DNA from 2 places in the Streptomyces sp. NPDC048172 genome. Region 2 is predicted to be linked to the other one. Evidence: riboswitches for the same ligand, from Rfam matches in the RefSeq annotation. Region 2 holds a riboswitch; the other holds the start of a gene.

What was found. A riboswitch is a leader RNA that binds a small molecule or an ion and turns the genes downstream of it on or off. The one in region 2 is predicted to bind cobalamin.
Positions count from the first base shown of each region.
Region 1: it holds a riboswitch for cobalamin, as region 2 does, so the genes downstream of both, ACGF3A_RS20610 (ABC transporter substrate-binding protein) here and ACGF3A_RS35885 (hypothetical protein) in region 2, are expected to answer to the same signal.

Region 1 covers NZ_JBIDAT010000004.1:639,553-646,881, forward strand. The annotation lists gene ACGF3A_RS20600 (response regulator) at 1-377, shown strand, start outside; gene ACGF3A_RS20605 (MMPL family transporter) at 657-2,813, shown strand; cobalamin riboswitch at 2,843-2,997, shown strand; gene ACGF3A_RS20610 (ABC transporter substrate-binding protein) at 3,038-4,030, shown strand; gene ACGF3A_RS20615 (FecCD family ABC transporter permease) at 4,042-5,052, shown strand; gene ACGF3A_RS20620 (ABC transporter ATP-binding protein) at 5,049-5,825, shown strand; gene ACGF3A_RS20625 ((2Fe-2S)-binding protein) at 5,822-6,586, shown strand; gene ACGF3A_RS20630 (hypothetical protein) at 6,558-6,767, opposite strand; gene ACGF3A_RS20635 (Scr1 family TA system antitoxin-like transcriptional regulator) at 6,889-7,329, shown strand, end outside.
Region 2 covers NZ_JBIDAT010000010.1:739-8,067, reverse strand. The annotation lists gene ACGF3A_RS35920 (ABC transporter permease) at 1-166, shown strand, start outside; gene ACGF3A_RS35915 (2-aminoethylphosphonate ABC transporter substrate-binding protein) at 240-1,307, shown strand; gene ACGF3A_RS35910 (alkaline phosphatase family protein) at 1,402-2,889, shown strand; gene ACGF3A_RS35905 (HAD-IIA family hydrolase) at 2,950-3,729, shown strand; gene ACGF3A_RS35900 (hypothetical protein) at 3,844-4,401, shown strand; gene ACGF3A_RS35895 (class F sortase) at 4,405-5,106, shown strand; gene ACGF3A_RS35890 (CbtA family protein) at 5,463-6,236, opposite strand; gene ACGF3A_RS35885 (hypothetical protein) at 6,251-6,472, opposite strand; cobalamin riboswitch at 6,505-6,643, opposite strand; gene ACGF3A_RS35880 (glycoside hydrolase family 6 protein) at 6,864-7,329, shown strand, end outside.

The DNA of each region.
Region 1 (7,329 bases), on a different contig from region 2:
CCGGGGCCAGCGGCTTCCTCGTCAAGGACACCGAGCCGGAGGAGCTGGTGCACGCCGTGCGGGTCGCGGCGCGCGGTGACGCGCTCATCAGTCCCGGCGTCACGCGGCGGCTGATCGCCGAGTTCGCCGGACGCGTCGCCCCGCCCGGGCCCTCGCCCCGGCTCAACGCGCTGACGGAGCGCGAGGTGGAGGTCATGCGGCTCGTGGCGGAAGGGCTGACGAACGACGAGGTCGCGGGACGGTTGACTCTCAGCCCTGCTACGTCCAAGACGCATGTGAGCCGCATCATGACCAAGCTGGGTGTACGAGACCGTTCCCAACTGGTCGTCCTCGCTTACGAGTCGGGGCTCGTCCGCCCGGGGTGGCTGAACCCCTGATCTGGCCCTGCGCCCCATCTGCGCCTTGCTGCACGTTGCAGGCCGCGGGTTGCGTCTTGGCCGGTCGCGCAGTTCCCCGCGCCCCTTTGGGGCACTCCTGACGGGGCCGTCTCCTCTTCGCTGCGCCGCACCTGCCCCTTGTCGTGCGTCGCAGACTGCCGCTTTCGCCTTGGCTGAGCGCGCAGTTCCCCGCGCCCCTTCGGGGCGCAACTTGTGGGGTAGTGGGATGTCAACCCGGGGACGACGACCGGGGCCATCGCCGCGGCGCACCTTGGGCTCATGAATCAGCTACGTACCGGGCCGCTGGGGCGGCTCGCTTCCTGGTCCCAGCGGCACCGTTGGGGGGCGCTGCTGTTGTGGGTGGTCGTGGTGGCCGCCATCACCGTGGGCTCGCAGGGGGCGGGCAGCGATTACCGGAACGACTTCTCCCTGCCCGGCACCGACTCGCAGACCGCGACCGATCTGCTGGAGAAGCACGGTTCGGCGCAGGCCGGGGACAGTGTGTCCGTCGTGCTCCAGGGCGAGGACCTGCGCGGGGCGCGCGCCCGCGTCGAGCGGATGCTCGATGACGTACGGGAGTTGCCCAGCGTCGCCGACGTGCGCAGCCCGTACGCGGACAAGGCGGCCGTCTCGCGGGACGGCGAGATCGCGTACGCCACCGTCACGCTCGACGGCAAGGCCGAGAGCGTGCCCAAGGAGGACGTCAAGCGGGTCATCGATACCGCCCAGCACGTAGACCGCGACGGGGTGCGGGTCGAGGTGGGGGGTGAGGCCGTACGCGGGGCCGAGGAAGAAGGGGGCGGGGCCGCCGAGGGTGCCGGGATGCTGGCGGCGCTCGTGATCCTCGTGCTGCTCTTCGGTTCGCTGGTGGCGGCCGCGTTGCCGCTGGTCACCGCGGTGTTCGCGGTGGGCGGGGCGGTGGGGCTGATCGCGCTGGCCTCGCATCTCTTCACCGTCGCCGACTTCACCCCGCCGCTGATGATGCTCGTCGGGCTCGGAGTGGGGGTGGATTATGCCCTGCTGATCTTCTATCGGTATCGGCATGAGCTGCTGCGCGGGGTCGATACCGCGACCGCGACCCGTACCGCGCTCGACGCCGCCGGACGCACCGTCTTCTTCGCGGGCTGCACCGTGATCATCGCGCTGATGGGACTGGTCGCGCTGGGACTGGGCGCGTTGCAGGGGGTCGCCGTCGCCGTCGCGCTCACCGTGCTCGTGACCATGGCGGCGTCGCTCGTGCTGCTGCCCGCTCTGCTGGCGGTGGCGGGGCGCCGGATCGAGCGGCACGTGCGGGCCCGTACGGAACGGGCGCGGGCGAAGGGCCGGGCGGAGGGGCGGCGTTGGCGGGCGTGGGCCGAGGCGGTGCAGCGGCGTCCGCTGACCGCGCTCACGGCCGCCGTCCTCGCGCTGCTCGCGCTCTCCGCGCCCGCGCTGGACATGCGGCTGGGCTTCGCGGACGCGGGGAACGACGCGAGCGGGACGACCAGCCGTCAGGCGTACGACCTGCTGGCCGAGGGATTCGGGCCCGGCTTCAACGGGCCGCTCGTCGTCGTGAGCCAGGGCGGCGCGGAGGCCGCCGGGGAGGTGCGGGCCACGCTGGCCCGTACGGACGGGATCGCCGCCACCTCGCCCGTGCTGCCTTCGAAGGACACCGGCGTCTCCACCGTGCTCGCGTTCCCGGAGACGGCTCCGCAGGACGAGGCGACCGCCGACCTCGTGCACCGGCTGCGGGACGACGTGCTGCCGCCGGTGACCGAGCGGACGGGCGGGAAGGCCCTGGTGGGCGGGCCGACGGCCGCCGCGCAGGACTTCGCGGACTCGGTGTCGGACCGTATGCCGCTCTTCGTGGCGCTGGTGGTGGGACTCTCGGCGCTGCTGCTGATGGTGGTCTTCCGCTCGGTGCTGATCCCGCTGAAGGCCGCGCTGCTGAACCTGCTGTCGATCGCGGCGGCGCTGGGGGTCGTCACGCTGGTCTTCCAGGAGGGGCTGTTCGGGGCCGAGGCGGGGCCCGTCGAGGCGTTCATCCCGGTGATGATCTTCGCGATCGTCTTCGGGCTCTCGATGGACTACGAGGTCTTCCTCGTCTCCCGTATCCACGAGGAGTGGGAGCGTACGCGCGACCACCGGGGCGCGGTCCGCGAGGGGCTGGCGGCCACGGGCAAGGTGATCACGGCGGCCGCGGCGATCATGATCGTGGTGTTCGCGGCGTTCGTGCTGAGCCCGGACCGGATGCTCCAGCAGTTCGGGCTGGGGCTGGCCGTGGCGATCCTGCTGGACGCGGTGGTGATCCGCTGTCTGATCGTGCCCGCGGTGATGCGGCTGCTGGGCGAGCGCGCCTGGTGGCTCCCGGCGGGCCTCGCCCGGCGGCTGCCGAGGGTCGCGCTGGAGCGCCGGGAGGACGACCAGGCCGAGGGCCAGGAGAGCGTGCGCGTCTGACCGAGGGGCTCCGTCCCTGGTCGGGGCCCTGGGCGGGCCGTATGGAAGACTGCCGTTGTTCATCGAGGCGGCAGAGGCCAGGAAGCCGGTGCGAACCCGGCACGGTCCCGCCACTGTGACCGGCGGCACGTCCCCAGGGGCGTCCGCCGGGAGTCAGATACTGGTCTGCCGCCAACCTCACCAGGTCAGGGGACGCGGATCCCCTTGAGGAGGCAGGCATCGTCATGTCCCGTGCCGTGCGCACCCGTGCGCTTCTCGCCGCGCTGCTCATACCGGCGTCGGCCCTCACCGCGTGTTCGTCGTCGTCCAGCGCCGACGACAGCAGCGGCGGCAAGGCGCCCAAGGGCTTTCCGTACACGGTCACGAACTGTGGCGTGAAGACGACGTTCGAGAAGCCGCCCGAGCGGGCCGTGACGATGAACCAGAACACCACCGAGGTCATGCTCGCGCTCGGTCTGGAAGACCGTATGGCGGGCACCGCCTTCCTCGACGACAAGATCGTGCCCGAGTACCGGAAGGCGTACGACAAGGTCAAGGTGCTGGCCAAGGAGTACCCGTCCAAGGAGACGCTCCTCGGCGCCAACCCCGACTTCGTCTACGGCGCCTACCCCTCGGCGTTCGAGAAGGGCGAGGGCCGTGAGCGCCCCGCGCTCCAGGACAGCTCCGTGAACACCCGGCTGGCCACCGAGAGCTGCGCCAAGGGCCGGGTCGGGGTGCCGCAGCTGCACAAGGAGATCCGGGAGGTCGCCCGCACCTTCGGCGTCCCGGAGCGCGCCGAGAAGCTGATCAAGAAGCAGAACGAGCAGCTCGCCGCCACCGCGAAGCGGCTCAAGGGCGCGGAGAAGACCCGGGTGTTCGTGTACGACAGCGGTGACAACGCGGCGTTCACGGCGGGCGGCAAGGGCATCGGCAACGAGATCATCGAGCGCGCGGGCGCCGAGAACGTCTTCTCCTCCGTCGACAAGCCCTTCGGCGACGTCTCCTGGGAGAAGGTCGTCGAGAAGAACCCCGACACGATCGTGATCTACGACTACCGGGGCACCTCCCTCGCCAAGAAGAAGAAGCGGCTGCTGAACGACCCGGCGCTCAAGGACGTACCGGCGATCAAGCACAAGCGGTTCGCCGTGATGCCGCTCTCCTCCGTCGTGGTCGGGCCGCGCGTGCCGGACGCGGTGGACGAGCTGGCCGACCAGCTCCACCCGGACCGCGCCAAGTGAGGGCCGCGGCCGTGCCGGGCAGGCTGCGGTTCGCGCTCCTCACCTCCGGACTGGCCGCGCTGCTGTTCGTCGGCGCGCTGGCGAGCCTCGCGCTGGGCTCCGTCCGGATCCCGGTGGGGGACGTGGTGGCCGCGCTGACGGGAGGGTCCGAGCCGGGCCCGTTCACCACGATCGTGCGGGACGTACGGCTGCCGCGCGTGCTGCTCGCGGCGGTCGTCGGCGCGGGGCTCGCGGTCGTCGGAACGGTGCTGCAGGCGCTCGTACGCAATCCGCTGGCCGATCCGTTCCTGCTGGGCATCTCCTCGGGCGCCTCCACGGGCGCCGTGCTCGTCGTCGTCTTCGGCGTCGGGACGGTGACGATGAACGTGGGCGCGTTCGCCGGGTCGCTCTGCGCGCTCGTCGCCGTCTACGCGATGGCACGGCGCGGCGGCGTGATGACGACGGGACGGCTGGTGCTCGCCGGGGTCGCGATCCAGTACATCCTCTCCGCGCTCACCAGCCTCATCCTCGTCACCTCGTCCAAGACGGAGCACCTGCGGGAGATCCTCTTCTGGACGCTCGGCGGGCTGGGCGGGGCACGCTGGAACAGCCTGCCGCTGCCCGCCGTCGCGATGCTGCTGGGGCTGGCGCTGCTGATGGCGCTCGCCCGCCCCCTCGACCTGCTGCTCGCGGGCGAGGAGAGCGCGACCGTGATGGGCCTGGACACCGGGCGGTTCCGCGCGGCCGTCTTCCTGCTCGCCTCGCTGGTGACGGCCGTACTGGTCGCGGTCAGCGGGGCGATCGGCTTCGTCGGCCTGATGGTGCCGCACGCCGCGCGCATGGTCATCGGCGCCGGGCACCGCGCGCTGCTGCCGGTCTCCGCGCTGGGCGGCGCCGCGTTCCTCGTACTGGCCGACCTCGCGGCCCGTACGGTCGCCACGCCCGAGGAGATCCCGGTCGGGGTCCTCACGGCGCTCACGGGCGGCCCGTTCTTCCTGTGGCTCCTGCGCCGCAGCCAGCGCACCGAGGGGGTGCCGTCATGAGCGCGTCGCTGACCGCCGAGGACGTCACGTACTCCGTCGACGGCCACCGCCTGCTCGACGGTGTCACGCTCGACGCCGCGCCCGGCGAGACGATCGGCGTCGTCGGCCCCAACGGCAGCGGCAAGACGACGTTCCTGCGCTGCGTCTACGGCACGCTGCGCCCCGACGGCGGACGCGTCCTGCTCGACGGCGAGGACGCCGTCGCGATGGGCGCCCGGCGCCGGGCCCGGCACGTGGCCGCCGTGCCGCAGGACGCGCACGGCGTGACGGGCCTCAGCGTGCGCCAGATCGTGGCGATGGGCCGCTCGCCGCACAAGAGGTTCTGGGAGGGCGACACCGCACGGGACGAGGAGTTCGTACGGGACGCGCTCGCGCGCACCGGCGCGGCCGAGCTGGCCGAGCGCCGCTTCGAGGGGCTGTCCGGCGGCGAACGCCAGCGCGCGCTCGTCGCCCGCGCGCTGGTCCAGGAGCCGTCGCTCCTCGTCCTCGACGAGCCGACGAACCACCTCGACGTCCGCTACCAGCTGGAACTCCTCGGCCTCATCCGCGACCTGGGCACCACGAACCTGCTGGCACTGCACGACCTCAACCTCGCCGCCTCGTACTGCGACCGGCTGTTCGTACTGCGCGAGGGCCGCGTCGTGGCGGGCGGCAAGCCGGGCGAGGTCCTGACGGAGGCGATGCTCGCCGAGGTGTACGGAGTACGGGCTGAGATCACCGAGCACGCGGTGACGGGGCTGCCGACCGTCGTCTATCTCGGGGTTGCCGAATGACGCCGCTGGACGAACTCTTCCTGGAGCACGGTCCCCGGTACGACCTCGTGGTCGGCGAGCCGGATGCCGGTGACGGTGACGGTGACCGTGCATGGCTGCCGTCCGACCGTCTGCTCGACCCTTCCGGGGCCGAACTGGGCGTGCTCCTCGACGCCGAGACCGAGGGCAGCGGCCACCGCACCGCGCACGCCGCCGCGTTGACCCTGATCGCCGTCTACGCGGGCCGCGTCACGGCCGCCGCCGTCCTGGACTGGGCCCTGCACGGCCGGGTGTGGGACGTCCGTCCGGAGAACGTCCTCGTCCGCCCCGCCGCGCACGGCATCGGCGGCGTACGCCTGCGCGAGGCCCGCACCCTCGACTCCTCCCTCGCCTCCCTGCACGGAGCCGTGCTGCACACGCACCTGCTGCCGCTCGCCGACGCGCTGCACGCCCGTACGCGCGCCGGGCTGCGCCAGCTGCGCGGCGGCGTCGCCCACGGCTGCGCCACCGCGCTCTGCGCTTCGCGCGGGGCCGTACGCGAACTGGCCCCGCGCTGGCAGGAGTTCAGCGAGGGAACGGGCCTGGAGCGGCTCGGCGAGGTGGTGGAGGTCGCCGGACGCCTGCGCTACCTCCGCCGCACCTGCTGCCTCTTCTACACGAGCGCCGAATCGGGACGCTGCGCGAGCTGCTGCCTGACGCCACGCGACGAGCGCATACGGGCGTACGCCCGCGCCGCCGTCCCTCCTCTCCCTCCTACCTCTCCTCCGCCAGGGCGGCGATGAGGCGTTCGGCCGTCGCGAGGTTGCAGCGGCCCAGATCGAGCAGCGGCTCGGCGATCGTGTCGGCGCACGAGGAGAGGTCGACGCGGAGGGACGGCAACAGCACGTCCACGTGAGCCAGTGCGGCACGCAACCGCCGGGACACGTCGTCTGCTTCACGGAGCTTGATCACGGTCGACCTCATGTGCTGGTGCCTTCCCGAAGTGGGTTCATTACTTTCTGTGGTCCCAGCATCGCCCTCCGGGCATGATGAGGGGAGGGAGCCGACCGTGCAGGTGCAGTTGTCAAGAGCCGGAGAGCGAAGAATGGCAGCAGAGGACGAAGTCGGCGCGGACTTCAAGAGCGATCCCCGGGTGTCGACCCTGGCCTATTTCGGCACGGAGCTGCGTATCCAGCGGGAGCAGGCTGGGCTGTCCCAATCGGCTCTGGCCAGGCGCACGTTCTGCACGCACTCCCTGGTCTCCCGCATCGAATCCGCCCAGCGCATCCCGAGCGAAGAGTTCGCCCAGCGCTGTGACGAGGCGCTTGGCACAGGCGGTTCGTTCTGGCGCCTGTGGCCGGTCGTGATCCAGCACGCGTATCCGGACTGGTTCCGCCCGTTCGTGGAGCTGGAGAAGGACGCGACGGAGATCTGGGGCTTCGAGAACCAGGTGGTTCCCGGGCTGCTCCAGACCGAGGAGTACGCGCGCGCGATGTTCGACGCGGGAAGCCTGCCCAACGCCGACGAGCTGGTGGCGGCGCGGATG
Region 2 (7,329 bases):
GATGCTCTACCCGCCGGACTGGATGCCGCTGCCCGTCCAGATCTTCGCCGCCACCGACCGGGGCTCGCTCTTCACCGGGTCCGCACTCGCGGTGGTGCTGATGGCGACCACGCTGCTGGTGCTGCTCGCCGTCTCCCGTGTCCGTACCAAGGCGTCCTACCGCTGAGATCTCCCCCGAGATCTCCCCCGAGATCTCCCCCGAGACTTCCGAACCGAGACTTCCGAGAGGTTCCCTCCTCATGCCCATACGTCCCTCGCGCGCCGCCGCAGGCGGAGCCGCCGCGCTCGCCCTCTCCCTCGCGCTCTCCGGCTGCGGCGGCACGGGATCCGCCTCCTCCGGCGACAAGGTCGTCACCGTCTACAGCGCCGACGGCCTCAAGGGCGAGAACGGCGACGGCTGGTACGACAAGCAGTTCAAGGCGTTCGAGAAGAAGACCGGCATCAAGGTGAAGTACGTCGAGGGCGGCTCCGGCGAGATGGTGCAGCGCGCCGTCCGCGAGAAGAGCAACACCCAGGCCGACGTCCTCGTCACCCTGCCCCCGTTCATCCAGCAGGCCGACAGCAAGGGGCTGCTGGAGAAGTACGAGCCCGAGGGCGCCGACAAGGTCCCCGCCAAGGAGCGCGCGGCGAACGGCAGCTGGACGCCGCTGGTCAACAACTACTTCGGCTTCATCCGCAACACCAAGGAGCTGGAGAAGGCCCCGGCCACCTGGGACGACCTCCTCGACGGGAAGTTCAAGGGCAAGCTCCAGTACTCCACGCCCGGCGTCGCCGGGGACGGGACGGCGCTGCTCCTGAAGGCCGTCCACGACTTCGGGGACCGCAAGGCCGCGATGGAGTACCTGGGCAAGCTCCAGAAGAACAACGTCGGCCCGTCCTCCTCCACCAGCAAGCTCGCGCCCAAGGTCGACAAGGGCGAGCTGCTCGTGGCCAACGGCGACGTCCAGATGAACCACGCCCAGTCCCACTCCATGCCGAACCTCGGCATCTGGTTCCCCGCGAAGGAGAAGGGCGCCAAGCCCTCCACGTTCGCGCTGCCCTACGCGGCCGGTCTCGTCAAGGGCGGGCCGCAGACGGAGAACGGCAAGAAGCTGCTGGACTTCCTGCTCGGCGAGGAGCCCCAGCGCGAGGTCTCGTCGGTGGGCGGCGGCTTCACCGTCCGCTCCGACATCAAGGCCACCGACCCGAACGCGACGGCCCTGGCCGGGCTGATGAAGGACGTCGAGATCTTCCGCCCCGACTGGGCCGACGTCGAGAAGAACTTCGACTCGTACATCGACGACTGGAAGAAGGCGACCGGGAGCTGACCGGCCGGGAGCCGAACCCGCAAGGTCGCGCTACGGTAACGGGTCTGGTCCACCGTACGTGTCAACACCCCCACACATCCCAGGAGTTGAACAGGTGAGCAGAGGAATCTCCCGCCGCTCCGTCCTCGTCGGCGCCGCCGCGGTCCCGCTGGCCGTCGGCGGACTGGCGACCACCGCGCGAGGTGCGGCCAAGAAGCCCAAGGTCCTGGTCCTCGGCCTCGACGGCACCATGCTCCACAAGGTCGAGGAGGCGAAGGCGCCGCACCTGCAGAAGCTGATCGCCGAGGGCCTGGCCGCGCCCAGCACCCTCTACACCGCGCCCATGGCCCGCACCGAGTCGGGCCCCGGCTGGGCCACGATCCTCACCGGGGTCTGGCCCGACAAGCACGGGGTGAAGGACAACTCCTTCGCGGGCGCCGACTTCGGCTCCTACCCCGACTTCCTCACCCGGGCCGAACGGGCGGACGCGGAGCTGAGCACGTACGCCGTCGCGTCCTGGGGCCCGATACCCGACACCATCGTCTCCGGCGAGGTGGACGAGAAGACCGCGACGCCCGAGGCGGAGTACGACGCGGGCACCACGAAGCGCGCCGTCGCCAAGCTCCGCGACGGCGACCCGGACGCCGTCTTCGTCCAGCTCGACAACGTCGACCACGCCGGGCACGAGAGCGGCGGCGCCAGCCAGGCGTACCTGGACGCGCTCGCGGGCGTCGACGTGCAGGCGGGCGAGATCCTCGCCGCCATGGAGGGCCGCGGCTCCTACGGCGACGAGGACTGGCTCGTGCTCGTCACCGCCGACCACGGCCACACCGACGCGGGCGGCCACGGCGGCGCGGACCCGAACGAACGGCGTACGTTCGTGATCGCGCGCGGCGCCGGGATCCCGGCGGGCACCCGGCGCGAGGACGTCCGCCTCGTGGACGTCGCCGCGACCGCGCTCGCGCACCTCGGCATCGACGCCGAGGCGGAGTGGAAGCTCGACGGCCGCCCGCTCGGCGACGACGTCTCCGACGCCTTTGACAGCGTGCGCGGCGAGCTGGAGAAGGCCGTGGACGAGACCGGCATCGACGGCTCCGTCCTCGGCTTCACCCACACCCCGCCCCAGGGCTGGTCCGTGGAGAACGCGCGCATGGGCACGGGCGGCGTCACCGAGTGGCGCGGCTGGGCCTTCACCACCGACGCCTTCTGGACGGCGGCCGAGCGCGAGCAGCAGCGCGAGCTGAACGTCCGCGCGCGGGGCGTCTTCGCGGTCGCCGACCCCGACGAGTGGGCCGACAAGGACGACAGGAAGGGCACCTTCGACTCGACCCTCGTCAGCCCCGCCTGGGAGCTGCCCGCCGGCGGCGCCACCCTCCGCTTCGTCTCCCACCTCCGCCACGACCCCGGCCAGACCGCCGAGGTCCTGGTCTCCTACGACGGGGGAGAGCCGAAGGCCGTCAAGACGTACGACGCCGACGCGCTCGCCGTCCGCGAGGAGCTGGCGCTGGAGGTGCCCTCCGGCGCCTCGAAGGCCCGCGTCCACTTCCGCTGCGCCGGGGACAACACCTGGTTCTGGGCGGTCGACGACGTACGGATCGGCTGATCGTCCACTCCCGGTTACGCTGAAGGCCCGAATCCGAACACACCGGCAGGGAGCCGTCACGTGGCAGAGCGCAAGCCGATCGAGTCCTGGCTCACCGACATGGACGGTGTGCTGATGCACGAGGGCATCCCGGTGCCCGGCGCCGACTCCTTCATAAAGCGGCTGAAGGAGTCGGGGCGCCCGTTCCTCGTGCTCACCAACAACTCGATGCACACGCCCCGTGACCTGCACGCCCGGCTCTCCCGGATCGGCCTCGACGTCCCGGCGGAGAACATCTGGACCTCGGCGCTGGCCACCGCCCAGTTCCTGGACGACCAGCGCCCCGGCGGCACCGCCTACGTCATAGGGGAGTCGGGCCTGACGACCGCGCTGCACGACATGGGGTACGTCCTCTCGGACGTCGAGCCGGACTACGTGGTGCTGGGCGAGACCCGGACGTACTCGTTCGAGGCGCTGACCAAGGCGATCCGGCTGATCAACGACGGCGCCCGGTTCATCGCCACCAACCCCGACGAGACCGGCCCCTCCACCGAGGGCGCCCTGCCCGCCACCGGCTCCGTCGCCGCGCTGATCACCAAGGCGACGGGCCAGGAGCCGTACTTCGTCGGCAAGCCCAACCCGCTGATGATGCGCGCCGGGCTCAACGCGATCGGGGCGCACTCCGAGACCAGCGCCATGATCGGCGACCGGATGGACACCGACGTCCGCGCCGGGATGGAGGCGGGCCTGGAGACCTTCCTCGTGCTGACCGGACTGACGAAGCCGGACGAGGTCGAGCGGTACCCGTACCGGCCGTCCAGCGTCGTCGACTCGATCGCCGACCTGGTGGACCGCGTCTGAAACAGGGGGCTCCCACCCCGTACGGAGTAGCGCCCCACCGCGTCCGGACCCTCTCCGGATGCGGTGGGGCGCCGCCTTGTGGAACGTCGGATCTACCAGGATCCGGAGGTTCCCATGGCTCCCTGCCGCACCCCGGCCCGACGTCGGGTCCGACACCAGGTCCGACACCAGGCCGTTCCGCTGGCGCTGCTGGCGGCCATGGCCCTGGGCGCCGCGCCCCCGCTGACCGACGACGACCGGGGCGCGGGCGGTGTCACGGTCACCCCCGAGACCGTCACGACCGGCGGCAAGGCCGACGTCCGCGTCGACGCCTGCGAGGGCGACACCGGCATCGCCTACTCCGACGCCTTCGAGGAGGACGTCGACCTCGAACCCTCGGCCGACGGCGGGCTCCACGGCGAACCCCGGATCCGTACCTCTGCCGAGCCCGGCACGCACACGGTCACCGTCGACTGCGACGGCAAGCAGGGGGTCGCCCGCGGCGAGTTCACGGTCGCGGGTGCCGAGTCCCCGTCACCCTCGCCCTCGCCCTCGGCGCCCGTACGCGCGGGCGGCGGCGGCACGGCCGACCAGCGGGACGGCGTGGGCGGGGGCTTCGTCCTGGTCGCCGGGGCGCTGGCCGCGTTCGCCACGTACCTGCTGCGCACCCGGCGCTCGAACGGCGACAGGTGACCGATGAGCGCCGGGCAGGGCGGTCAGGAGGGGGAAGGGGCTGAGGAGCGCCCCGCCGGGCGGGGACGGCTGATCACCGGCGCCGCCTGGGTCGTCCTGCTCCTCGGGCTCTGGATGTGGGGCCGCGACCTCACCGACGGCGGCGGGGGCCCGGTCCTCGGCGACGTCTCCCGCGCCGGACGGCTCGCCGTCGGCGCGCCGCCGCTGCCCGCGGCCCATGACCCGCTGGAGGACCGGTCCCGGCCCACGCGGATCGACATCGACCGCATCGACGTGCACGCCCGCGTGATGCGGCGCGGGGTGGAGCGCGACGGCGCGGTGGAGGCCCCGCCGTACGCGCGCGCCGACCGCGTCGGCTGGTACGCGGGCGGGCCCGCGCCCGGCGAGAAGGGCGCGGCGCTCCTCGTCGGCCACGTGGACACGGACGAGCGCCGCGCCGTCTTCTACGCGCTCAGCACCGTGAAGCCGGGCACGGGTCTACGGGTACGCCGCGCGGACGGCACGGTCGCCCGCTTCACGGTCGAGCGGACGCGGGTGGTCGGGCGCGGCGAGTTCGACGCGGACCGTGTGTACGGGACGGAGAAGGAGGGACGCGCCGAACTCCGCCTCATCACCTGCGGCGGCGAATTCGACCGCGTCCGCCGCGTCTATTCTTCCAACGTCGTAGTCTCCGCGTACCTCACAGGAGTGTCGAACCGCACTTAGCCGCTTCTCCCTCCGCTCCACTGTGCTTGGGAAGTCTGCGCAAGGCGCAGGGTTGGCAAGCGCAGCCCCCTTCGCCGGGTGCCCCGCGTGCAAGAGCCGCGCCCGGGGTGCCCCGGGCTGTGGCTCGCGGGCTGCGGCCGCGTCGTGGCTTGTCGCGCAGTTCCCCGCGCCCCTAATCGGGCAAGCCTCGAGGTGTCGTGACCGTCGCGCCCACGCGGCGGAGCCGCAAATGGATACAGTCCCGCGCCCCTGAGGGAACAGGGGCAAGCCCCGAGGTGTCGCGCCCACGCGGCGGAGCCGCAAAATCAGATACAGCCCCGTGCCCCTTATGGGGCAAGCCCCGATGCGTCGTGAGGTCAGGTCCGTGGGCCCGAGGGGCGGGCCCGGGGGAGCAAGCCGAAGGTCACGCCGAGCGCCGTCCAGAGCAGGGCGTGGGAGGCGAGGGAGAGGATCCGGAAGTCCCAGAGCAGGGTGGCGCCCACCGGGACCGAGTCCGGGTTGTCGGGGAGAAGGAAGAGCACGGCGAGCGTGCCGGCCACGGCACCCGCGGCGGCGAGCTGGCGCGCAGGCGCGCCAAGGCCATGCCGGCCCATCCGGACGGAGAGCTGCCAGGCCAGCAACAGACCCAGCACCCCGATCACCAGCGCCGCGACCCACAGCGCCTGGCGCTCGTTGACCGTACCGCCGTCGCCGACGCCCGGCGGATTGGCCGGGTAGCGCAGCGCCGGGAGAAGGGAGAGCGCGAGGAAGCCGGCACCGGCGAGGGTGACGGAGCGTTCCCAGGGGCGCCGGTCGAGGCCCGCGCGGTGGACGAGCGCGTAGGCGAGGGCGAAGAAGACGCCGACCGCGAGGCCGACGACCACCGCCGTCACCACCAGCCCGAAGTGCTGCGTGCCCCGGGTGAAGAGCTCTTCGGCCTCCGCGGCGTGGCCGTGCGCGTGGGCCCCGGCCGCGGCTGCGGCCTCGGCCGCGGCGCGCTTCTCCTCCAGCCGGATCGCGCGGTCCATCAGCGGCTCGGCGAGCAGCAGGGAGAAGAGCCCGGAGGCGAGTCCCGCCAGGCCGCCCGCGGCGAGACCGCGGCCGAGCAGGGGCAGGAGGGGGTAGGGAGTTGTCTCCGCTGAGACGGTCATGTGTGCGGCGCTCCTCAGTGGCAGGGGGCGCCGAAGAGGTGCCGTCCGTCGTGCGAGAACTCGTGCAGGTAGTCGCCGGTGGCGGCGACGAGCTGGCCGTTGTCGATGAAGACGGCGTAGAGGGCGATGAGTGCGACGAGCGCGGCGGCGAGAGCGATCAGCGCGTCGCGCGTACGGATCGCGGCGACGGCCGACGAACCGGCAGCCGTCTGTGCGGTAGGTGTCTGCGAGGACATCCGCGGGCCTCCTCCTGGGGTTTCCACGCCCCGTTGGCGGAGAAGCGACGGGTCAGTTCCTGACTCCCGTACGCGTGCGTGCGTACGGACACAGTGGCGGGACCGCCCCGGAGTCGCACCGGGTTCCTGCGCACCGTCGCCTCGATGTGAACATGTGGTGTCCGGAGAGTCCCAGGCTTGTATGTGCACTGTCAATAAGAGTCCGGTCACAGCGGGTGCACGAGGAGGGCCGTGCGCCGGGGCGCGCCGCGTGAACGTGAGGGGTGTCACGGCGGCCGTAACAGGTGCTCAACAGCTTTTCCGCGTTCCCGAAGCCCTGTGACACGATGGAGCGACGATTCGTCCCATGGGGGTCCGGGAGAGTCCCGGAAGTTCAACCAAGGGGGAGTGGATGTACCGCAATCACGGCGGCCGCGGGCGAGGCCCTGCCCGCACACGGCTCGTCGCGGGGGGTACGGCGGTGGGGGCACTGCTCCTGATCGCCGGATGCTCGTCGTCGGACGACGGTTCCGGCGACGGCAAGGACGCGGGCGCTACCGAGCAGCGCCCCAAGTCCGTCGCCCCGTACTGGGTGAACCCGGAGGGGAAGGCGGCCCAGCAGCTCAGCTCGTACGAGAAGGACGACAAGTCCGACGACGCGAAGCTGATCAAGAAGATCGCCGGTCAGCCCGTCGCCGAGTGGGTCGGCACCGAGGACCCGCAGGGCGAGACCGAGAAGCTCACGAAGGCGGCCTCCAAGGCCGACCGCGACGCGCTCCTCGTGCTCTACAACCTGCCGCACCGCGACTGCGGCCAGTACAGCAAGGGCGGCGCCAAGGACGCGGGCGAGTACCGCGCGTGGCTCGACAAGGTGGTCA